3 regions of the Paenibacillus sp. FSL K6-2393 genome follow, and region 3 is predicted to be linked to each of the others. Evidence: predicted binding sites of a transcription regulator. Region 3 holds the regulator's gene; each other region holds the start of a gene.
What was found. The regulator NrdR, encoded in region 3, represses ribonucleotide reductase genes. The targets are predictions, from matches to a motif close to AACACNATATATNGTGTT.

Region 1 (8,394 bases), 150 kb from region 3:
CCGTCAAGTCCGTTCATATGTCTCTTACGATTTAACGATTGTGACATGCATGCCCCTCCTTGTTACTGTGAGTCAACAACATCGGTGTTGGGGGCATAAAGGAACTCCTGATCGTTCTGGTTGTCATTAACATACGTATTGCACCTTCCATCTTTCATTTACAACATAAGAACAGCTTCTGTTCGAAGCACTATCCGATGATGCTACATTCTGTGTGAATTCTATCATCTTAAAGAAGACGAGTTGCCTGTCCATTAAGTTTAATTATTAAAATATTCTTTATATTCATTCGTGAGTTCACGTTTAGCATTATACGCCCGAAATAAGCCTCATACTTTACAGCAATAGTTACAAACGATTAAACCGATGTAACCTTTCCTGCCAGCTCATATAGCTGTAAAATCATACTCTAATTTTGTCGTTAAATATAGTACTTTTCATCGAGTGGCTAAAATTACCTGTCCCGCTTGCGCAAACCAGCATACCCACGCACACATCGATTGAAACAATTGAATTCATAACAAAAGGCTGCCGACTTGCTCAGCAGCCAATATCCATTATAAACCTATGTCAGACCGGATTGAAAGTTTTGCTCATAATTGCTTCTTCTTGCCTAGGACCCTAGAGGTGGAACGGGTGAATCTTTTCTTCTGTCCTCGCATCCATGATCCGGTATGCTGAACGCCCTGTGTACATCGGGATTTGCAACTTCTCCAGATCAACCATTCCATTCTCCAGAAAGTACTTCTGATCCTGATATCGCTGCAACACTTCGCCTGCAATCCATTCATGGTCACCATATGTCGTAATGTCCATAACCTTGCATTCATAAGCAAAATAAGCGTCTTTTAAAATGGGTACACTTACCTTGATTCCTTCCTCATATGGAATGCCGAATCTTGAGAATTTATCCGTATCTCTTCCACTGAACGTTCCTGCAGCTTGAATCCACTCCGATCGATGACCTGGCAGGAAATGAACACCGAATACGCCGCTCTTCTCGATGAGTTCATAGGAGTATGTTTCCTTACGAAGGGAGATGCCATATACGCCTGGTGATGATCCGATGTATGTATGCCATCCGGACGCCATCACATTCTGGACTCCCTCATGACGTGAAGTCACCACCGCTACCATTCCAGGATAAGAATAAAATATGGGTTCTTCTATCGGCTGACGCATCTAATCCCCTCTCTTCTTCGTTATAAAGACAATTTTAATTATAAAGTAAAGAAGCAGGTTGAAAAAGCGTTTTGCAGAGGATTTCGCTATAAGCGACACATTCAGTATCATGTTATACTGAGATGGTCAATTTCTAAAATACGATACTGGGAATGTGATAGGATATGGTCAAATCAGTCAAATATACCTCCTAAATGAAGGCATTATTCAAATTTAGGAGGTTATAACTTATGTTTAATTCAATCGTGTTAGATCAGTGGGATCGAAAGCCATACTTTGACCACTACTTGAATCAGGTCAGATGTACCTACAGCATAACTGCTAATCTGGATATCACGCTATTGATTGCTAAACTCAAGCTTATTGGATTGAAGTTCTATCCCGCTCTTATTCACATGATCTCTACGGTCGTCAATGCACACAGGGAATTTCGAACCTGTTTTGATGCCGAGGGGAAATTGGGCTACTGGGACGAAATGTCTCCGAGTTATACGATTTTTCATGAGGACGACAAGAGTTTCTCAACGATCTGGACAGCATTCCATGAAGATTTCGGGACGTTCCACAATCGTTATCTGGAAGATATGAAGAATTACAAAGATCACAAACAATTTGTTGCCAAACCCAATGAACCACCGAATACATTTCCCGTTTCCAGTATTCCCTGGGTGAACTTTACGGGATTTAATCTGAATATTTTCAATGAGGGAACCTACTTGTTACCTATTTTCACGATGGGGAAATATGTTCAACAGAACGATAAAGTATATCTTCCCTTATCCGTTCAGTTACATCATGCCGTGTGCGACGGCTACCATGCTGGCGTTTTATTTAATGAATTGCAATCTCTTGCAGATCGATGCCAGGATTGGTGTTAATTAGCTAAATGACAAAAAGGCATTTCTGACTTCATGATGGAGTCAGGAATGCCTTTCTTTTTCTCTTTTTTTCAAGAGATATTTAATTGCATTTACTGTACCCACAGCTGCTGCATGTTTTGCATCCTTCCACATTCATCAGGGATGCCGAGCCGCATGAAGGACATAAATCTCTCGATTCGTTAAAGGTTTTCTGATCCTCCACTTTTGGATACGTGCTCTCCACTTGATTCTGTTCTATTAATGCTTCAGGTTCGTTCCCCTGCACATCGCTTTGTACATGACTTTCCAATGCTTTGGCAACTGCATCAGCAATCGATTCCACCCGGTTGGCCCCGAAGCCAATCGCACCCGAACCACCGATTCCCTTGAGATGTTTGATCAACAGTTCAACCTTGTGCCCATGATCTCCGTATCGCAGGAACAGAGAGCACACTCGACCGAGTGCCTCAGCCATGGCAAACACGTCCGATCCCGCTTTGCCCACGTTCAGGAAGATCTCACCCGGCGTTCCCTCCAGATCATTGATCGTAATGTAAGCCATGCCAAATGGCGTATTGATTTTGTATGTCGCACCGCGCAGTACTTGAGGACGGCTTCTGTATTGTTTATCCAGCACTGTAGAAGAGGAAGGGGTTTGCTCGGAAGAATGCGTACTAACACCGTCCTGGCTATTGGAAGTCCCATCACTTGCCTGCACTTCAGCATTATTCGGGTTTTCTATGGCAGATACGACTGTCTTCTCTTCAGCTTCCGCCGTGTTCTGATCTTCAGCCTTGGTCTCTTCCTTCTTCGACGTGGACAACACCTGCACATCCCTGCTGCCGTCGCGGTATATCGTTACTCCTTTACAGCCAAGGTCGAAGGCCAGTTCGTATAGCTCTGCCGTATCCTCCACTGTAAAATCAGCCGGACAGTTGGCCGTCTTCGAGATGGAGCTATCCACCCATTGCTGAATCGCGGCCTGCACCCGGATATGATTCTCAGCCGACAAATCCATCGCCGTCACATAATAGTCGGGTAAAGCTTCACCCGGATGTTCATCCAGCCAATCTTGTGCAATCGGTACGAACTGTTCATCATAACCTAGACGGCTTTGACGGAAATACTTGAAGGCGAAATACGGCTCAATACCTGTTGATGTGCCCACCATCGTACCTGTACTGCCCGTTGGCGCCTGTGTGATCAGTGTGACATTTCGAATGCCCTGTTTACGAATCGCCTCTCCCACTTCAGGGTATGTCGCAACCATGTTTTTCATAAATCCACTCTGTAAGTACGGTTCAGCTTCAAATGCTGGGAAAGCACCCTTCTCTGCTGCAATCTCTGCCGATGCCAGGTAGGCCTCCTTTGCCATGAATCCATACAGTTTATCCAGAAATTCAAGGGATTCAGGACTGCCATATCGTATACGCAGCTTAATCATCAGCTCTGCCAATCCCATCGTGCCAAGCCCAACCCGGCGTTCACGCTGCTGATTCAGTCTATTTTCCTCAAAATGATATGGTGTTGCATCGATGACATTGTCCAAAAATCTAGCCGAGATACGAGTGGTTTCCGCCAGTTCATCCCATGCCACATCATGATTTGTTTCATCGTAGAATTTGGACAAATTGATTGCTGACAGATTACATACACCCCAGGCAGGCAGACCCTGTTCCGCGCAAGGATTAGTACAGATGATCGGATTGAAATACCAGCTGTTGGACATCTGGTTATAGTACTCCATGAATACCACACCAGGCTCTGCCGATTTCCAGGCTGATTCAATAATGGTATGCCAGATTTCGCGAGCCTTCAGCGTACGATAGTGCACCACCGAATGACCTGCGGCTTTCCATTGCTGCATATCCCCGTTCCACTCGGTGTCGTAGTCCGGATCGTTCGTATCAGGGAAAACCAAGTCCCAATCTCCGTCCTGCTTGACAGCCTCCATAAATGCGTTGCTCACACATACAGACAGATTTGCATTGGTCACCTGCCCCATCGTTTGTTTCACGGTAATAAAATCAAGCACATCCGGATGCCAGTCATTCATCATCAGCATGAGCGCACCCCGGCGGCTTCCGCCCTGTTCAATCAGTCCAGTCGTATAACTGAACAATCCGCCCCACGATACGGAACCGCTGGATGATCCGTTGACACCTTTGACCACCGCCCGACGAGGACGCAAAGAGGACAAATTAATGCCTACGCCTCCCCCACGTGCCATAATCTCCGTCATCTCGGTCAAGGTTCTCATGATGCCACCCCGACTGTCTTGCGGAGATGGAATGACATAACAATTGAAGAGGGTCAACTCATCGCTTGCCCCCGCACCCGCAGCAATTCGGCCTCCGGGTACTAACTTCCAATCCTCCAACACGGAGCGGAACTTGGACTCCCACGTTGCCCGCTGATCGGCTGTGGATTCGACAGAAGCCATCGCTTTGGCAAGACGGTCCCACATCTCTTCCGGTGTTTTTTCTATGTTGAGTGTCAATTTCTCCACACTTGTCTCGATCATCTCTCCACTTCGAGTCCTTACTTGTACAAGCTGGCCCTGACGTTCTATGATTTCGCCCACTTCCTTGGTTGGGAACTTGGGATCATCCTTCGTTAATACCAATACCACATCTCCGACCTTGGCATGATTCGAATCAGCGTCCTTCCAGGCGTATCGGTCCAGAAATATTTTTTCGCTAAGTCCTTCTAATTGATGCGATCGTTGGTTTGATTTCATCGCTACATTCAACCTCCCCGAATAACGCTACATTTTCACTATAAGAGTAAATTATGATAAAACACCACATATAGTGATATAAATTCAGTATAATACACCATATATTGATTTTCCATATGACTTTTATCACAGTCCATCTTCATAGACTCCCTATACTCGGACAAGCTTCTTGTAAATAAACTGTAGTTCACATTGGTTCAACTAAACTTTTTACACAAGAACGGAGAGGACAGAAAAAACCTGAAAAAGCGAAGCGTTCGCCTAAAAGCTTTCTGAAAGAAAGCTGCATCGAAAGCATACGCTATCCCCGGATTTCCCCTCCAGAAAAGGGAATCAAAGAAATCTGGGGATAACAGCGATTGGAAGGTTGTTCTGTCATCGTAGTGTTCGTGCAAATAAACTGTAGTTCAACTTGTATAGTTATGAACTGACTCTCATTCGTCCATACTATTACCTACGAATAAAACGTCATCACGTATGGCAGGGGAGGAAGCACAATGAACCGGAAAAACCCGCACCACATGAATCAACCAGTAGCCGAACTGCCCGTTCCGTTGGAATTTGATCGAAGCTGGATTAATCAATTGGAATCACGACTGGATAAAGGAGGTCCTTGGGGGGATTATCGACTCTTCCAACTGGGCATTCAAGCCGAAGAGACCAACCTGATTCCCAATTTTGACGAGATCCAGTGTTTGAAACATCTACAAGGCCTTACTCCACTTCCTCACCAGATGGACACTGCACGCAGAGTATTATTTGAAATGTCAGGCCGGGCCATTCTCGCCGATGAGGTGGGTCTTGGCAAAACCATTGAAGCCGGTCTCATTCTGAAAGAATATATGGTTCGAGGTCTCGTATCCAAGGTACTCATTCTCGTGCCAGCATCTCTTGTGCTGCAATGGGTACGGGAGTTGAATTCGAAATTTGGCATCCCTGCGATTGCCCAGAAAAAGGCCTATTCCTGGCAGAATGAAGTGGTTGTTGCTTCCATGGATACAGCCAAACGGGACCCGCATAAAGATATGCTGCTGAATACTGATTACGACATGATTATTATTGACGAGGCACATAAGCTCAAAAACAAGAAAACAACCAACTATCAATTCATGCTGAAATTGCGCAAAAAGTATTGTCTGCTGCTCACAGCTACACCTGTGCAGAACGATATGAGTGAATTGTTCAATCTGATCAACCTGCTGAAGCCCGGTCAACTGGGTCGTCAGGGTGACTTTGCGGCCAACTTTGTTGTAGACAAACGGGTACCAAAAAATCAGGAACAGCTTAAGAACGAGTTATCCAAAGTCATGATTCGTAACCGTCGCGGCGAAGGCCCCGTTCAATTTACCAAACGGAACGTCTCCAACGTGAATCTGCAATTATCGCCTGAAGAACAAGCGCTTTATGATGGTGTGACTTCCTTTGTTAAAGACCAGTACCAGGAAGCTGGCGGCAATCTGAGCAGCATGCTCTCCCTTGTTACATTGCAGCGTGAAGTGTGCAGCAGTCGGGATGCTGTATTCGTGACGCTGGTTAATCTGTCGAAGAAACTTCCGCTGGACTCTCCCCTTCGGGACAAGATTTGGGAACTCGTTGCCCATATTAAAGCGATCAAGGAAAATACCAAAGCCGAGAAAACAATGGAACTGATTCGGAACATGAATGAAAAAGTCATTATCTTCACCGAATACCGGGCCACGCAGGAGTATCTGCTAAACTATTTCCGCAACAACGGGCTTACGGCGGTACCCTATCGGGGTGGCATGAATCGAGGCAAAAAAGACTGGATGATGGATCTCTTCCGTGGGCGTGTGCAGGCCATGATTGCAACCGAAGCAGGTGGTGAAGGCATCAATTTGCAATTTTGCCATCATATGATCAACTTTGATCTGCCTTGGAACCCTATGCGGGTAGAGCAGCGGATCGGTCGGGTACACCGGCTGGGACAGCAAAATGACGTGAACATTTTCAACCTATCCACGACTGGAACGATTGAGGAACATATTCTGAATCTGCTGCATGAGAAGATCAATATGTTTGAGATGGTGATCGGCGGGCTGGATGTCATTCTGGAACGGCTGGAGAAGAAGGAATCTATTGAGAAAAGTTTGTACAAAATCATGTTGGAATCACAAACTGATGAAGATATTCGCCGTAAAATGGACTCACTTGGACAATCGCTGAACTCCATTCAACGCGAGGTTGCCGATGAAGGCCCTGCCGTATCCGGGTTGTTAGATCTTCGCAAAGGAGGTAGCTAACTCATGACGATGTCTCCCCATGAAGTGCAGGCTTATGTTCTCACCTATCTGGAAGCACTTGATTGTCAGATTATGGAGCGTTCCCCTGCCCATGTTACAGTCAAACTCTCGCCTGAGGCGGACAAAGCGTTGACCAATCGTCCCTATTATTGGGGGTTCGTGGAACGAACCGGAGCACCCGCTGAGACGATGTCCTTTACATTTATATTTGATCCTGACAGTTATCAGCAGGCCATTGAAGCAGCAGAAGCCAAAGTTGCGCAAGCATCACCTCCTGTTGTAACTAACCCTGATGGAACGAATCGCGTAGCCAACGGCAGTCCTCAAGTCGAGCCACCAAAAGAAACTATTCTAGGCCGTTACTTCGGTATTACGCCATCGCTGCCACAGCTGGGGCCAGGACGAATATTACGTGAAGAAGTGGTGTACGGCAGTCGCAGACTGCAGCAGATTTTCGGCGCTGCCCGTGAAGGCGGTGCCTTCGTAAACCTGTTCGAACAGGCTGCCAAACGGCAATTGCGCGCTACAGCGCCAGCCGTATATGAGCCTTGGCTTGGTGTGTGTTTCAAGGTGGAATTCGCCTGTGATTTGAAACGGGAGGAATTGCATTTTCTCGGCATCTCCCTTCGCTCGGGTGAAATTATAGAAAAATTCGGCACCAAGCTGAACCGACGTGATCTCAGTCCGAGACTTGCGGAGAACATGCATGTACAGACAGCTAAAGTTTCGTTACTTGATGCCGGAGCTGCTTTGGAATCTCATTTGACAAACCGCTTGCTGGAACTCGATTATAGCTGGGCAGAGAAAGCCCAAGAGCGGCTTGATCTGGAGCTGGACGTGTTGGACACCTACTATGAAGCGGTACTCCGAGAAGATACGCCTGAGGTAGAATCACCAGGTAACATAACCTCAGACACGGAGAATGTCCAATCTGACCGCACGCCACCTGCACCACTGAAAAAAGTTCTGGATATAACTAACGCTAAACCCATTGGAGCAGATGTAGAACTGGCGGCAGAAGCCACAGTACCGATCGACTCCGAGACAGATGCCGAAGAAGAGAAAGCAAAACAGGCGGTAATAGATCGTGAAGCTATGAAACTGCAGTATGAGACACGCCGGACCGAGATGATCTGGCAATATGAACCCAAAGTAAAAGTGACTGCCATTAGCAGCGGCATGTTTCACTTAAGATAGACGAAGACACTACTTTTCCTGCAAATGCTGGCAAAAGTAGTGTTTATTCATGATTGGCTGCCCGACAGGTTGCGGCAACCTTTGCATAGCCTGTCCCCTAGAATGAAACTAGGACCCGCTCAGGTAACGGATAAATGAAAAGTAGGTGTAAATT
Region 2 (8,394 bases), 4.3 Mb from region 3:
GAACAGCATCAAAGGCTTCTGCTTCATGCAATTCAATGTGCATACCATAAGGAACAAGAACAATGACGGGCAGATTTTCCAGTAGCTGTTTCAGTTCATGTACAAAATCAACCGCTCCGCCTTCCAGTAATCCCATATCCACCACGGCTACATCAGGCATGAATCCTTCCTTGATCCAATCATGCGCTAATGTTAAACCCGAGGTCATGTGTACATCCATCTCCCACCTACGCATCAGGGAAGAGACGCCTTGCAAAATGTCAGGGTCCTTGGCGAGTAACACCTTTTTCCCTTTTAACCGCTGCTGAATACTTGCGAGTTGAGGTAACTCCCAGTATCTGCGCAACGGAAGGGAGATATTGAATTCCGTCTCATTTTCCTTCACACTGCTCACCTGAATACGGCCATGCATGAGAATGGCAAGATTCTGGCTTACAGCTAAACCCAGATTGCTTCCAATCAGTTTTTGGATATTCAAATTTTCATCTTGGCTGTTAAAGGTTTGTGTCTTCTTCTCCGATAACATCTGACCCGTGTACTTCACCTTGAGCTGAAGTGTACCAGTCTCCTCCAATTCTTCTCCGTTCACCACTGCTGTGATCAGAACGGAACCTTCACGCGTTGAATCGAGAGCATACTGAATGACGTGTGCAAGCAACTGTCCGATCTTGACTTCATCACCAACGAACACTTGTGATACATTCAGTTCGAGATTTAATCCCAGCTCAATGTTCTTGCCCGTCGCAATGCCGGCATAGAGATACACGGTATTCTCAATGGTGCCTACCAGATCAAACGGATCATCATGTATAACCGTTTTACCTGCTTCATTAATGTTGAAATTCATCATATTATTCAGCAAGGAAAGCAGAATATTGCCGCTTGTCTCAATCATGTTCACATATTCGGACTGCTCCTCTGGCATATCCGGTGTGCGCATCAGATCTGTCAGTCCCAAAATACCATTCAAGGGATTGCGAATCTCGTGACTCATCAATTTCAACATCTGTGTTTTGGTCATGGCCTCAGATTCGGCACGTTCTTTCTCTGCCTGGAGCTGTTCTTGCATTTGTTCCGAATCACTCAATTTCCGCTCCTGAACATGCAACGTGCTTTCCAAATCGACAACATAGCCCAGGAATACAGCCATCGCCTTCAGTGTCTTCATATCGGTTTCGCTGATCACATAACCAGGATCATCCATTAGACATATGGTACCAAATGTTTCGCCCGATCTTCTCATAATAGGCACGCCCACGAAGAAGCGATTGCCAAGTCCGCTCGTAACGCCCATGGATCGTGTCATCGGATGTTCACATGTATCCGGGATCGTAAGAACACTACCGTTGTCTCTTAATACCAGGCTGCAATATGAATCCGTAAAAGGAAGTGCACTGCCTTTAACAACTAACTCTTCCGTACGATTAAAGGCCTCCAAAATGACATTGGTCACACCGTCATTCGTGGCAACAAAGATGGTATTGACCTTCAATATACCGCTTAATACGTCTACGATATGGGCCGCAGCTTCCTTTATATCTTCATAGAAGCCTCTCGTAATGCCTTCTGCCGTCCCCATGATCCACCCCTTTTGTCTTAGCTGCACTTTCTAATCTGTATATCAGAATGTTAATCACGTACAAGGGCTCATCAAGAATCCGAATAGCTGTCACAATCTATACTTATATGATTAACACCGTAGAAGTAAAAGAGAATCATACTGCCTGCCGATAGCCCGTTTTCGGACAAAAGCAGGTCTTGAACTGATAGTTAAAGACTGAAAATGTACTGCAAATCGCCTTTTCAGCTTGATTAAAGTCCATCTTGTCCAACTTCGAATATTATCCTTGCAAGATAACTAGAAATTATACGCTTCTACTCAGACTTTGGAAACCTTTATCCGCAGCAATTAAAGGAAAGTCCACTTTGCCCACTACGTTGTGTGACCATTATCACACCCAAAAAACCACATATAGTTTATAAATGGATAATACGAATCTACATATAGTATTTAACGTGAATTAAATGATAACCAAATCATTTTAGGAGGAACCTTACATGAACATGCTTGAGTATGCCACTCCACCGGCATCCGATCTATTATCCGACCTGGGAAGACGCATTATTGGCGCAGAAGACGCCGATACGCTGAGGGAAAATGCAAATCTGAACGGGGACTCCTTCAGCGGTAAGATGAGCAGGCTCGGTTCGGAGACCGCCAAGTGGCATGCTCTGCGTCATGTGTTGCCAGAAGAGCTTGCCCAAGCTGTGGAGAATGGGGATCTGTATGTACACGATCTGGATCAGTATGCACTTGGAACGACCAACTGCATCTTTATCCCGTTTGACCGTCTCCTTGCTGCGGGTTTTAATACAGGCAACGGATCGGTTCGCACACCTCAGACGATCATGTCTGCAATGGCCCTGGTTGCGATCATCTTCCAATCCCAGCAGAACAGTCAATATGGCGGTGTATCGGCCAATAAAATTGACTGGGATTTGGCCCCTTATGTACAGCGATCGTTCCGCAAACATTATCGCAAAGGGCAACGCCTCTTTGGTGAGCATGCCCTGCTTGAGGATGAACTGCTTTATCTGGACAGCATCGAAGCGAAAAATCAGTGCCCGCGCGCATATGCCTTCGCCTATGAAGAGACTGAGCTGGAGACAGGACAAGCTGCTGAATCACTGATTCATAACTTGAATACAATGAGCAGCCGGGCAGGTGGTCAGATTCCATTCACTTCACTGAACTATGGATTATGTACTTCAGCGGAAGGAAGGTTGGTATCGCGTTCATTGCTCGAAGCAACCATCCGTGGCCTGGGCAACGGGGAGACTCCCGTGTTCCCTCAACATATTTTCCAATGTAAACAGGGGATCAATCAGGCTCATGGAGAGCCAAACTATGATTTGTTCCGCCTCGCAGTCACCTGTTCATCCCGGCGGATGTATCCCAACTTTGTCAATGTTGATGCTTCGTTCAATCTGCCTTTCTATCATCCGGAAGATCCGGATACGATCATCGCAACTATGGGATGCCGCACACGTACACTGGCTGACCGGTTTGGTCGCAATCGTCAAAGTGGCAAAGGTAATCTGTCCTTCAACACCATTAACCTCGTGAAACTCGGCATCCGGTTTGGCATCTGCCAAGGTGCCAGAGCTGTCGCTGACCGTGCGGGATTCTACACTGCTTTGGAGTCGGTTATGCATAATGCCACTTCCGGCCTGCTGCATCGCTACCGAATTCAGACAGCACAGCCTGCCAAAGCATCGGACTTCATGATGCGGGAGGGTGTATGGGAAGGTGGAGAACAGCTTGGCCCGAACGAGGCGGTTGCCGATCTATTAAAGCATGGAACATTATCTCTTGGTTTTATCGGTCTTGCGGAATGTATGACAGCTCTCTATGGGCGCCATCATGGGCAGGACCCACATGTACACCACGAAGCGCTCAACATTATTCGGACCATGAGAGAGTTCTGTGACCGGATGAGCGAGCAGCATAACCTGAATATCACCCTGTTTGCCACACCTGCTGAAGGCTTGTCCGGCAAATTCACGAAGATCGACAGAGAACGATACGGCCTCATTGCCGGGGTTAATGATCGTGAGTATTATACGAACTCATTCCATATCCCGGTATACCACACTCTTCCAGCTTATCGGAAGATTGAACTGGAGGCCCCGTTCCACACTTTATGTAACGCGGGTGCAATCTCCTATGTGGAGCTTGACGGAAACGTTCGGGCCAACACCGCAGCTTTCCTGCGAATTGTGCAGTATGCACTGGCGCAGGATATCGGTTATTTCTCTATTAATCATCCGATTGATCGCTGCCCTGCATGTGGTTATGAAGGCGTCATTGGGGATGTATGCCCAGGCTGTGAAGCCCACGAGAACCATGTGCACTTCCAGCGGTTACGCCGCGTAACTGGCTATCTAACCGGAGATTACAAAGTACGCTTCAATGCTGCGAAGCAAGCCGAAGTGCGGGATCGGGTGAAGCACCGGTGAATCTATATGGTTACATCCCGGAATCGGTGAATGAAGGGACAGGCCTGCGTGCTGTGTTGTTCATCAGCGGATGTCGTCACGCCTGTCCAGGCTGCTTCAGTCCGGATTCGTGGAGCTTTCGAGCGGGTGAGCCCTTTACAGAGGAGCGGCAGCAGCAGATTCTGCATGAAGTGACGAGCCATCCATTGCTGGATGGCGTTACGTTGTGTGGTGGTGATCCCTTTTTCTCGGCAGCAGAATGTACGTCTTGGGTCCAGCAGCTCCGAGCTGCACGTCCTGATCTGACGGTATGGGCCTACACGGGATTTGAATATGAAGAACTGATTACCGACCCTGCGAGAGCGGAGCTTGCCCAGTTGTGTGATGTGATTATTGACGGGCGATACGTTGAAGCGGAGCGTGATGTCTCCCTTCCCTTCCGCGGCAGTCGGAATCAACGTTTGATTGATGTCAGTGCAACACTAGCCACTCGAACCATCGTTACAATACAGCTCAGTATGCTGTAAACATTGGTTATATTCCCCTCACCAACTAACAAGGCACGGGTCCCCAGCGGACTCGTGTCTTGTTGGCGTATAGCGGTCTGCTTTAAGAAATAGGTTTTATCCATTCTCTCTATTTTCTTCTCTATTGCATGACGATATATAATATAGGTAGTTACTAAGTTAGCATTTAAAATTTAACCGTTTACATAAGGTAAGCAGGGAGGAATCATCTTTTATATGGATATTGTTCAAGCATTAATTACATGTATGCCTTTCTTTCGAGATACGATTCGTCAGGATGTAACCCTCTCCGTTATTGATCATGAGAAATTCCTATATTTCTCAGCAGGGGAATCGTTAAAGCAACTGAATTATCAACCCGGCGACCCTCTGTTGGATGGAAATCGAAATTTTGCTGATCTCAACGGCGGTACCGTCAAACGATTCGATCACTACCCTAAAGATTTATTCGGTGTTCCTTTTGACGTGGCTTTTATCCCCATTAAAAATGAAAAAGGTGAAGTCATCGCCCTGTTCAACCTGCTCTACAGTATGGATGACCAGGACCAGCTGCAACAGCTCATGGATGCTACCGAAAATCTGACCAACCAGTTAATTGACAGTGTACAGCATGTAGCTGCACACTCCGAGGAACTCAGTGCCACAACCGAAGAGATCCGGAATAATTCCAAACAAGCCGTACAGAAATCAGGCAATGTAACTCAAGTCGCCAGCTTCATTCGTGAAATCTCCGAACAAACCAATCTGCTCGGCTTGAATGCAGCCATTGAAGCTGCTCGTGTAGGTGAAGCAGGTGCAGGTTTTGGCGTTGTTGCCAAAGAAATTCGCAAACTGTCTGTGGATACCAAAGAAGCAACGGCCCGTATTGAAGATTCTCTTCTCTCTGTTCGGCAATCCATTCAAGGCATGGAGAATGAACTTGGTGAGATCACGGCCAGCTCCCAAGAACAGGCTGAACTCGTAAACAATTTCATGAGCACAATTGAGCAGCTGAATGAAACCAACAAACAATTGAAGCAATTTGTGCAAAAAATGATTACGTTTGACGGAAAATAAAAATACGTTTAATGGACAATAAAAAATGCGTTTGATAGCAAACAATAAACAAAAGCCTCCGAATAAGTTCGGAGGCTTTTTCATGAGTTATTTGACTTAACGAATCTTGAAGTGACTGATGCGCACGCCTGCAGACAACACAATGTATACATCCTGCGCACCTGATGCACCTGTGAGTTCAGCCTTCACGGTAGACCACTGCTGGGCTTCACCTTGCGCCAGTTCCACACGTCCTGCGAGCGTACCGTCTGGTGAACCGAGTCGAACTTCTAACACAGCACCTGCTTGTTCTGCGGAGACACGCGCTTCAATTGCTGCTGCCCCACTACCCAGATCGGCATCCTTGAAAGCAATCCATCCTTGCTCTCCAACTACACGGACAGCACTTCCGCCCTCTTTGCTCTCATCCAGATCAACACCCAGGTAAGCATCATAATTCTCGGCACGAGTAGCCACACCTAGATTACGGGCAGGGATCGTCTCTCCTTCTACCGTCAGGTCTGCAACCAGTTGGACATCAGAGGATGACTTGGCAACCATGATGGAGTAAGTTCCACTTTCCACGACATACCGATCACGAGTTACATCCCAGATTGCCAGTTCCTGAACAGGCAAGGTGAAGCTGACTTTCGCTGTAGCTCCCGCTTCGATATGAAGACGACGGAATCCTTTTAACGTTTTGAGTGGACGTTTCACCCGGGATTTGCCTGCACGAACGTACAACTGTACAACTTCGTCACTGGCGATTGAACCCGTATTGCTCACATCTACAGTTACCGTAAGGTTGCCCTCTGTACCCACTTGAGCTGGGCTAAGTTCCAAATTGCTGTATTTAAACGTTGCATACGTCAGACCATGTCCAAACGGATACAATACATTACCTTCAAAATATTGATATGTCCGACCGGATTGAATGATATCGTAATCCTTGATGTCGGTCAGTTGATCTGCTGATTGTACCCATGTCATGTTCAAACGGCCTGCTGGCGCATAGTCGCCATAGAGTACGTCTGCTACTGCGTTACCCAGTTCCTGTCCTGCGTGTGAAGTGTACAATACCGCCGGGATGTTCTCCTGAACCCAATTCGATGTGAATGGATAACTACCCACGATGACCACAACCGTATTCGGGTTCGCGGCATAGACCGCCTCAACCAAACGTTGCTGAGATTCGGCCAGATCCAGACTTGGACGATCAATTTCTTCTTTACCATTTACGAGCGGATTGTTACCAACAAAGACAATCGCCGTTTCCGCAGCCTTGGCAGCTGCTACCGCTTCCTCAAGTCCATTCACAATCACATCCTGCTTGAATGTCTCTGTAGCACCGAAAGACTTCAGTTCTTCAGACACCGCAAATGCATCGTTTCCGCCATTAGGTGTAGTCACCGTTTTGCCATTCCATGTGGTCAAACCTACACTACCATCCTCTTGTGGCAACAGGTGGAATACTTCCTTCACGAACCAGCCGTACACTTCATCTGCGGAAGCCGTTACGGTCTCTTCATCTGTGGTCAGATATTTGCCGTTGCTTTCCGCCTGCAAGGTATAACTTCCGAAGCCCCAGTCGGACACCATGAACGTCTCCGCTTCTCCCGAAGCAATGACAGGTGATTTTTCACCATCTGCCAGTCCAATCTTCTTCCCATTGGCTACAGAAGTTAACGTAATACGGTCATTACCATCCTTGAACGATACTTTATCACTGCCTACTTTGCCACGGATCGCTTCAAGTGGGGATACGTTATACGGCATGGTGCCTGCATACCAGTCACGATAGACGGTTCCGCCCAATTGACCAATCACAGCCACTTTACCAGCTTTTGTTTTGTCCAGCGGCAGTGTGCCTTTGTCGTTTTTGAGCAATACGACTTGTTCTCTTGCGGCTCTGAGCGACAGTTCTTTTGCTTTCTCTGTCATCATGGACTCTTCACCAATAGCAGCGTACGGGTTGCCTTCTTCCGGATCAAACTCGCCCAGACGGAAACGCACACGGAACGTATTGAACAACGCCTTATCGATGTCATCCATCGTGAGTGTACCTTGTTCCAATCCTTCACGCAGTGCCTGTTTGGACAGATCGGCATCATCCGTGATGCTGTCAATTCCAGCTTTAACAGACTCTACCGTACCTGGTGTATGGGAATCATAATATTTATGATCGTTCTTAATGCCCATCACATCGCCTGCGTCGCTGACAATGAAACCATCCATGCCCCATTCGCCTTTAACAATCTCGTTCACAAATGGATGCAACAACGCTGGCGTACCATTAATGGAGTTGTACGCCGTCATCATGGACTGTGCGCCGCCTTCCTTAAATGGCTTCTCGAACGCTTTCAGATAATATTCACGCATGTTGCGCGGATCAATGCTGGACGAACCACTTCCGCGATCCACTTCGTTATTATTCGCAAGAAAATGCTTCAAAGTAGCAACCGCTTTGTAATACTTCGGATGGTCGCCTTGAATTCCTTTGACCAATGCTGTTGTCAGCTCGGCTGTCAGTTCTGGATCTTCACCATACGCCTCTTCATTCCGTCCCCAGCGCGGGTCACGTTCCATATCTACTGTAGGTGCCCACAGCGTAAGACCGTTCACTGCCGGATTTCGTTTATAAAATACACGCGCCTCGTCTCCGAGCACGGAGCCAATCTCCTTCATCAGATCTGCATCCCATGTGCATGCTAGCCCCACCGGTTGTGGGAAAGATGTTGCTTCTCCAAGCCAGGCCAGGCCGTGTGCCGCTTCTGTTCCGTGTTTGTATGCAGGCACACCCAAGCGTTCTACTGCTGGCTGATATTGCAGCATG
Region 3 (8,394 bases):
GTAGTAAGGTAACAATGAACTCCTTCGTTGCCTGGCTTCCACCTAAAGAAATGGTTGCAGTTAGCGTCACTTGTTGCTCCATCTCTCGTAAAAACACTTCCCCGGTTGGACTTATCGCACTTTCATCACTGGAAGTCCATGATATCAATGCACCATACTTATCTGTAGAAGGAAGTTCAAGAGATTCGGTAACAGCCGATACATCACCTAACGTTAGCTCTATTTTGCCTTGTTGTACTTGCTTTTCATTCAATGATTGTTCATATACTACAGCGATATCCTCACTATTGAGTGCTTCTCCATAAATTCTTAAATCTTGAAAGCTGCCCGCAAAAGTAGCATCCCCCAAATAATTGGAGCGACCGATGTAAGCTTGCAAATCCGTACCAAAGCTTGCTGTTGTTTTCTCTTTGGCGGCCGTGCCGATACTAGCACCGTTAATGTATCCTGTAATAGATCGTTCTGTAATGACCGTCGTATAGTGGACCCATAGACCTTCGTACTGCAACGTAGAAGTGCCTGATACGCCTACCTCAGTCGTCCAAGGCTGGTCAACATTATTGCGATCTGTAAATACGGACTTAAAATCCCCACTTGGATTCGATGGATTAAACATCCAGTAATTCGTTGGCAAGTTATTGCCAGCTGCTGGCGTACCGTAGAATAATGCGGAGTAGTTCCCACTCCCCGTGTTGCTCTTGATCCATACAGAAATCGTTGTATTTTCTTGATGATCAAACAAACCCGTAGGAAGCTGAACGTAGTTCGTATTACTATCTGTTCCCCCAGGTAGAGTGAGACCATCGGTGTACGTAATATTTCCTACGGCCGTTCCATGCTTTTCATTACCTGATATATCCTGTACATCCTCAAGCAATGGATAATGTGCCAACATCGTTGGTGTTATTGTGTCCGCTGAAGCTTGATTGCTAAATGGCAGGACAAGACTAAAACAGCTACTAAAGGTCAAAAGAAAAGCTAACATTATGATTGAAATCCGCTTTCGCATAGCATTCTTCCCCTCGTTTAATATTCAAAAGCACGTAATCCTTATTTCATCTTTAAAACAAGACCACCTCGTTTCAAGGAGCTAAAGAAACACCCTGAAATGAATGCGCTTACATTTCTCCTCATATTACGTCTTCAACACTTCTAATTCAATGTAGTTTCTTGTTAATAAGGTGGATTTTTTTATTGCAATTTGAAATGAATGCAGACTGCAACACTATTGATATGAAGCAATCTACATGCACAGATGCGTACAAGATTATCAAAACAATAAAACGGCATCTCTGCCGTTCTAGATGTTTACGTATGGTTTATGTGTAAATTAAAGGATTGAACCCCTGATAAACTTAATATATATAGTTGGGCGCTTGTCATATGGACAACGTGTCCGAAATCGATGCGGTAAGCCGTGGGCGCACCCGATCGAAAAATAAGGAGGATTTTCATTTATGCCAAAACGATTTAGCAGAATGCTCGCGTTCCTCTGTTGCTTGGTAATGGTGGCGTCGCTATTGCCTACCAGCTATGCCGCCGCTACTGACAACATCGAGAACGCAGAAGCGAATGAAACACCCACCGCCATTTTTGGAACTCCCGAACTCGGGTCAAACGACCCACTCTGGAGCCAAACAATGGAGCATCACATCAACAAAAGCACTGTGCCCACCGACCCAAGACCCCATGCCACGGGCACAGCCAGAATCCTTTGGGATCATGACTATCTGTATGCCCGCGTAGTTGTACAAGACAGTAATCTATATCAGGGAGCCGGTGGAGATCACCGATACGACAGTCTGGAGTTTTATGTTGGCACCGGAACCTCAGGCTCAAACCAATGGCGCGTCAGCGCGACGGGTGTGTTTTCAGGGCAGGCCGCTCCAGGCAGAGCTGCATGGACCCAGATCACGGAAACAGGATATATCGTGGAGATGAGAATACCCAAAAGAAATTTGATCTTACAGGAGGGAATGCTTACCTTTGAGGTTTACATTAATAACTCAACGGAAAAGGGCGGTGACCGCTATGAAGTCGTTTCCAGTTTCGGAGATCCGGACGCGGCTTATACCAGCTCTGTTTCATTTACAGACAGCCTGCAGCTCACCTTAGCCAATGAAGTGGATAACAGATTATCAATCACCGCAACTGCAGGTCCGGGGGGCCGAATAACGTTGAACCCACCCGGCGATGTTCTGAGAATAGATCGAGGCTCTAACAAAGAAATTACGTTTACCCCCGATTACGGCAAAGTTGTGGATACTGTAACGGTAGACGGCGAGATCGTAACTCTATCTGCTGGCACGTATACCTTTACGAATATTGAAACAGACCATACCATTCATGTGACATTCAAAAATGATCCGGACGCGGGGATACTCCCCTTTATCGTATGGAATGACAACTTCGCCAGTGGCGAATACACAACGGCTGTCATCATTGACTTAGGCGAGGGGAAGGCTGCGTTAGGCTCCGAGCTTAATCCGGGCTTGTTTACTTTGTCAGCTAGGAACACGACTCTGAACGGCGAAGCGGTGACCTTTGAAGGGACGCGCAAGATCACTAGGGTATACGCTAATGACGAGCCAAAGGTACGCGGCTATGTGGGGCAGGTTAGCAATTCACCCGATTATCAGGACGGACTGGAGAGCGGTCGTTACATCGTCGTTGAGTCTGAGTTTTATTCAGAGAGCGGCGGCAATACAACGCTGGATGGCAGCAGTAACTCGACAAAGCAGGTTTACACCATTGTCCAAAACGGAGAGATTGTACTGACAGAAGGAAATCCGCTTCACAACGTGGTTTTTGAACAGGAAAAGGTTGTGAATCCAATCCTCGATAAGTTCACTACTTTCACGGACAATTCGGTCAATCGTTCGCTCTACCTTCACAGGGATGATGATGGTAAGGTGATGAAAGGATTGCCACTGTATGTTTATACTCACGGCATGTCACGCGGCGGCACAAACGCTGCGACAGACCAAAAAGCGGCCATGAAATCCGCCAACGGCTCAGTCGCTCTAATGAAAAAGATGGAGCAAAATCCCGATAAGTACGCCAGCCATGTACTGAATATTTCCTATAATGGCGTATCTGTTCCCTCAACAGAGAATGTTAAGAAGGTCATAGACGCCTTGATTGCGAGCGCCGAAGTAGACCCTAACCGTGTTTACGCGGCGGGCTTCTCCTGGGGCGGCCAGTATACCAACAACTTAGTTAACAGCTATCCTGGCTTCTTCGCTGCCGCTGCACCTATGGCCCCGGTAAGTGGTTCACCGAACGCTAAGGACAATGACGCTCACAACAACCTGGCCTATTGGATGTTTGTAAATGCTCATAATGTTGGAGGCTACCAGACTAACCTCAATAACTTCATCAATAACAATATGCCGAAAATGATCAACGCAAGGGCTTCACGCTTTGAGAGTAATGAGGCTCTTACGTGGCCCTACAATCAATTTGATCAGCCGAATCTGAGGCCTAATCCTGCCAATACACCTGTTATGGCTGATTATATAGCACATGAAGTGGAAGCAGCGGTTCTTTACAATCAGATCACTATGGGAACTTGGAGTATAGCTCCTACGGCGCAGTCCTCTAACTTGCCGGCTTGGAACAATGACTACACAGATGTCTTTGATTGGATGTTCGCGCAGAGAAAACCGGTCGTGCCCGGTGCTCCGAGCGGCTTCAAGGCGACAGCGGGTGACGGACAGGTCACATTGAGCTGGACTGCTCCTGCTGACGACGGTGGCAGTCCGATATTGGGCTACAAGGTATGGTATGGCAACGTAACGCCGGTCACACTGGATGCGGCGGAGACCAAATATACCTTCAAGAACCTGACAAACGGTCAAGGCTACAGCTTCACCATCATCGCGGTGAACGCAAAGGGCGACGGCGCGGAGATCAGTGCGACGACGACGCCGATGAAGACGACGAACCCCACTGTGCCTGATTCTGGCGGCAATACGGGCAACACCGGAAATACCGGCAACATCGGTAATACGGGCAACACTGTCAATACGGCCACCGGGACAGACGCTGGAACGCCAAAGTCGACCTACACAGTGAATACACCGAAGGATAAACCCGCGGTCACAGACAAAAACGGCAACACCACCCTCCCCGGCGGCGGCGAGATTGCAACCAAAGGCGGGACGAAGATTAAGGTGCCCGAAGGCACAACGATAGACTCAAACGGTAAGGTAACCATTCCGGCAGACAAGAGCGCCGAAGTGACACTACCCGGCGGCGACAGCACAGTGACCATTTCGGGCGGCTCGACGATCGCGAGCGACGGTACGGTTACAGTAGGTGGCAAAGACGCGCATGTGAACCTGCCCAATGGCAACCGTGTGGATATCCACGGCGGATCGAAGATACGGAGCGGCGGAGCGGTTGTGGTAGGACCGAGTGGCGCAAGAGTTGGCTTAGACAACGGCATCTCGCTGAACATCCGTGAGGCTACGGAGCTGGCGTTTGATGACGCCACCCCACTGGGCCTCCTCGTGATATCGGGCAATCCTTTCAGGGATGCCAACATGGACGACTGGTTCTACAACGATATAAATTTCGCCTACACATACGATCTTTTCAACGGCACGACGTCCACAACGTTCTCACCAGGCACCGCAATGACGCGTGCAATGTTCGTGCAGGTACTGGCCAATCTTGAGAACATAAACCTCTCCAGCTATACGAGTTCCCGCTTTAACGACGTGACGGACGGACAGTGGTACACGGCGGCAGCCGAGTGGGCAGCCGAAAAAGGCATAGTCAATGGTACAAACGCAGACCTGTTTGACCCCAATTCACCGATGACGCGCGAGCAGATGCTGGTGATCCTGTACAACTACATGAAGTACAAGGGCTATGAGATACCTGAAAGCCACTCAAAGTCCTTCGCGGACGAGAGTGAGATCAGCTCTTGGGCATTGGAGGCCGTTCAGGCACTGCGGGACATCGGCATCGTATTAGGCAAGCCGGACAACTTTTTTGCTCCCAAAGCCAACGCCACCCGCGCCGAAGTAGCCACGATCTTTGTAAGGTTCGTTGAATATCTGGCTAAGTGAAAGCGTATACAGAAAAATACAAACCCCTCCGGTTGGACAATATCCAGCCGGAAGGGTCTCCTTGTTTTCAAACTGTACTTTTTTGACAACTCTACGATCAGGACTTTAAACCCTCGATTTTTGCATCTAGAATATTCGTCCCCAAGCTCGACCCCAAGTCCAAAATTCTACTTCATTAATAAATGTTCTGATTTATTTCACCACAAAAAAAACGCCATCGCAATAATGTGATGGCGTTCTTGATTATGGAGCCTAGGGGGATCGAACCCCTGACCTCATCGCTGCCAGCGATGCGCTCTCCCAGCTGAGCTAAGGCCCCAGGATATGAAATAGATAACTTGTCCAACACTGCTACGTTCCACAGGCGACTCCTATATCATATAAAATCCAGCTTTCGCTGTCAATCACTTTTTCATGATCCAAAGTGTTTGGAGAAGAACAACCGATTTCACTGGCACATACGGACTGGAACTCCAGACTGCTCTTCTCCCTTTACCCACTTCACTAATCCTCCAGATCGTCTTTGGACAACAGGGATTTCAGTTCTTTCATGAACATATTGATATCTTTGAACTGGCGGTATACCGACGCAAAACGGACATACGCCACTTCATCGACCGGAAACAATTGTTCCATCAATAGCTCGCCAATCTGGCGACTCTCAACTTCAGCATCAGCTGTATTACGCAGAGATTTCTCCACTTCAGATACCATCATTTCCAGGGTCTCTACGGAGACTGGACGTTTCTCACAGGCACGAATAAGCCCGCGGAGAATTTTATCCCGGCTGAACTCTTCACGACTGCCATCTTTCTTAATAACAATCAGTGGAGTCTCTTCAATCATCTCAAACGTTGTAAATCTTCGGGCACACTGCTCACACTCACGGCGACGACGAATGGATTTTGCTTCGTTGGCCGGACGCGAATCAAGCACTTTGGTACCCATATAACCGCAATAAGGACACTTCAAATCAGATCACTTCCCACGTTTTACTTTTTACCACATATTCCCTGTACTGATTTTGTAATGAAAAACGCATTGCCGACACATAATACTTTTACCAACCCGCGAGGAGGTGAACAGCAATGGCACAAAGCAACGGTAACTCCAACAACCTGGTGGTAACTAGAGCTTCCGCAGCCCTCGAACAACTGAAATACGAAGTTGCTCAAGAACTCGGAATCAGCATCCCACAAGACGGATACCAAGGTAACATGACTTCTTACGAGAACGGTTCGATCGGTGGATACATCACGAAGCGTCTGGTAACAATTGCAGAACAGCAATTGGCAGGTCAATACCAATAATATCTGCATCGTAATACGCTACAAGAGGAGCATGGAGCGGCCGGTGAATAACCGGCCTGCTCTGTGCTTCTACTTATATACTTAGAACGTATTATAGATCTTTACATACTGATTATAATAGTAAATGACTCTTTGTACATAGTGACGCGTTTCACCAAACGGAATATCTTTCACCGTATCAAACGAGCCATCCCATACACCATCTCTAAGCCAACTGTTCACTTTGCCTGGACCCGCATTATAGGCAGCGATCATAACTGCTTCATTGCCATCGAATTGATCGGACAGATTTCGCAGATACCATGTACCTAACTGAATATTGCGTTCAGGCTCGTGCTTTAATTCCTCCAGCGAAGTGTCGGGAATTTTGGCTTGTTCCAGTATCCAGTTGGCCGTGTCTGGCATCAGTTGCATGAGCCCAATGGCTCCTCGTTTGGATTCCTTGCTTGTCTTGAAATTGGTCTCCACCTTGATAATGGAAGCAATCAGAAACGGATCAACCTCATAGCTCTGAGATTGGGTACGAATCTCTTCCTTATAATGAATGGGATAGAACCATGCCATCCAGTTTGTATTCAGAAATAATACCAGTACAAAGGACACAAACATCAACAGCAGTACACGTTTCTTGCGTAATACTCTCATAACAAACCCTTACGCTGTAGATATGAGTCAATTTGCTGCTCCGTCGCAGACCATAAGCCGCTGTTATCAATGACAATGTCTGCCAGCTGTTTTTTGCGCTCAATATCCATCTGAACATCCATTCGTGCCTCAGCCTGTGCTGCAGTCATTCCATCCCGACTCATCAAGCGATCTCGTTGGATCGACCTTGGAACATATACAACCATGACTTCCTCGAAACCATCTTCCAGACCTGATTCATAGAGCAAAGGAATATCTGACACCACAAGTTTATCCGGATGTTGCAATTCGTATGCAGCAGCCCGTTCACGCATCTCTCTTCGAATCGCCGGATGTGTAATAGCCTCCAGTGCCTTTCGTTCCTCGGGTTGTTGAAAAACAATACTTCCAAGCTTTTTCCGATCCAGTGTTCCATCTTCGTTCAGTATGGCTTGTCCAAACCGCTTAACAGCGGCGGCCAACACGGGATGCCCGGGCATCATAACTTCCCGGGCAATAACGTCTGCATCGATGAGCAACGCTCCCTTACTGGCGAGATAGGCGGAAACACTGCTTTTGCCTGTCGCGATCCCGCCGGTTAAGCCTATATTCATCGTTTCACCTCATAACAGCTTCATTATTCCCATAATCATTAACAATAGCGCTGGCAATACAGACAGTCTTCGCATCCAGCGCAGAGCTGAGAATCGTAGGCCAACCTTCATGCCGAGTGACAGAAACGCCCCACTAAACAGTGCAATAATGAGTGCTGTCCATAGTGTAGGGAATCCCAGAAGTGCCGCTCCCAATCCTGCTCCAAACGCATCCAGAGACAGGGCAATACCTAGCCACATCGCTTCTTGAGCAGATATACTCCCCGAGTTATCCATATCCGCCTTAGAGGGACTGCGAAGGATCTGAATGACAACGCCCAGCTTGCGCAGCTCCAGTGTAAATACCATTCGTTCCAGTGATCCATTTGAAGCCGACTGCTCCAGATCCAGTGCGAGCACCTGATTCCTGCCCTTTGAATCCGACAGTCTCTCTTGTGCTTCTCCCATCCCAGTTACCGTTGCTTCTCTTCCCTCACCCGTTCCAGTGTCTGTTTCCAGCTGTTCTTTGCCTTGCTTTCGAATAAGTTGCAACAATGACCATGCGCCAATACCTATCAATATGACGGCTCCCACAATCGAAGCGATATCCGGTGACACCACATGGGACAACAACACACCTACTTGCATCGACAAGGCAATAACCAATCCCGAACAGATCGAAATAACAGCGATAGATAACAGGGGAATCTTAGTCCTCCGTAACCCATATGTAATCCCGACTCCAAAACCATCTAAACTAAGCGCCAAAGCAAGCGCCAGCAATGAAAT

Region 1: MHI14_RS20575 (adenosylcobalamin-dependent ribonucleoside-diphosphate reductase) is a predicted target of NrdR. The motif match lies at 4,843-4,860, and genes of this name have one in related genera.
Region 2: MHI14_RS02165 (anaerobic ribonucleoside triphosphate reductase) is a predicted target of NrdR. The motif match lies at 1,995-2,012, and genes of this name have one in related genera.

The regions. Positions count from the first base shown of each region.
Region 1 is NZ_JBBOCU010000001.1:4,679,618-4,688,011, forward strand. Features, by position in the region: gene MHI14_RS20560 (acyltransferase family protein) at 1-47, opposite strand, end outside; gene MHI14_RS20565 (flavin reductase family protein) at 622-1,182, opposite strand; gene catA (type A chloramphenicol O-acetyltransferase) at 1,413-2,060, shown strand; gene MHI14_RS20575 (adenosylcobalamin-dependent ribonucleoside-diphosphate reductase) at 2,143-4,782, opposite strand; gene MHI14_RS20580 (DEAD/DEAH box helicase) at 5,280-7,043, shown strand; gene MHI14_RS20585 (YqhG family protein) at 7,047-8,240, shown strand.
Region 2 is NZ_JBBOCU010000001.1:484,246-492,639, reverse strand. Features, by position in the region: gene MHI14_RS02170 (ATP-binding response regulator) at 1-1,579, opposite strand, end outside; gene MHI14_RS02165 (anaerobic ribonucleoside triphosphate reductase) at 2,059-4,020, shown strand; gene nrdG (anaerobic ribonucleoside-triphosphate reductase activating protein) at 4,017-4,526, shown strand; gene MHI14_RS02155 (methyl-accepting chemotaxis protein) at 4,743-5,582, shown strand; gene MHI14_RS02150 (glycoside hydrolase family 3 C-terminal domain-containing protein) at 5,679-8,394, opposite strand, start outside.
Region 3 is NZ_JBBOCU010000001.1:4,833,045-4,841,438, forward strand. Features, by position in the region: gene MHI14_RS21270 (immunoglobulin-like domain-containing protein) at 1-970, opposite strand, end outside; gene MHI14_RS21275 (S-layer homology domain-containing protein) at 1,458-5,078, shown strand; tRNA gene MHI14_RS21280 (tRNA-Ala) at 5,325-5,397, opposite strand; gene nrdR (transcriptional regulator NrdR) at 5,583-6,050, opposite strand; gene MHI14_RS21290 (alpha/beta-type small acid-soluble spore protein) at 6,167-6,388, shown strand; gene MHI14_RS21295 (lytic transglycosylase domain-containing protein) at 6,470-7,033, opposite strand; gene coaE (dephospho-CoA kinase) at 7,030-7,626, opposite strand; gene MHI14_RS21305 (manganese efflux pump) at 7,636-8,394, opposite strand, start outside.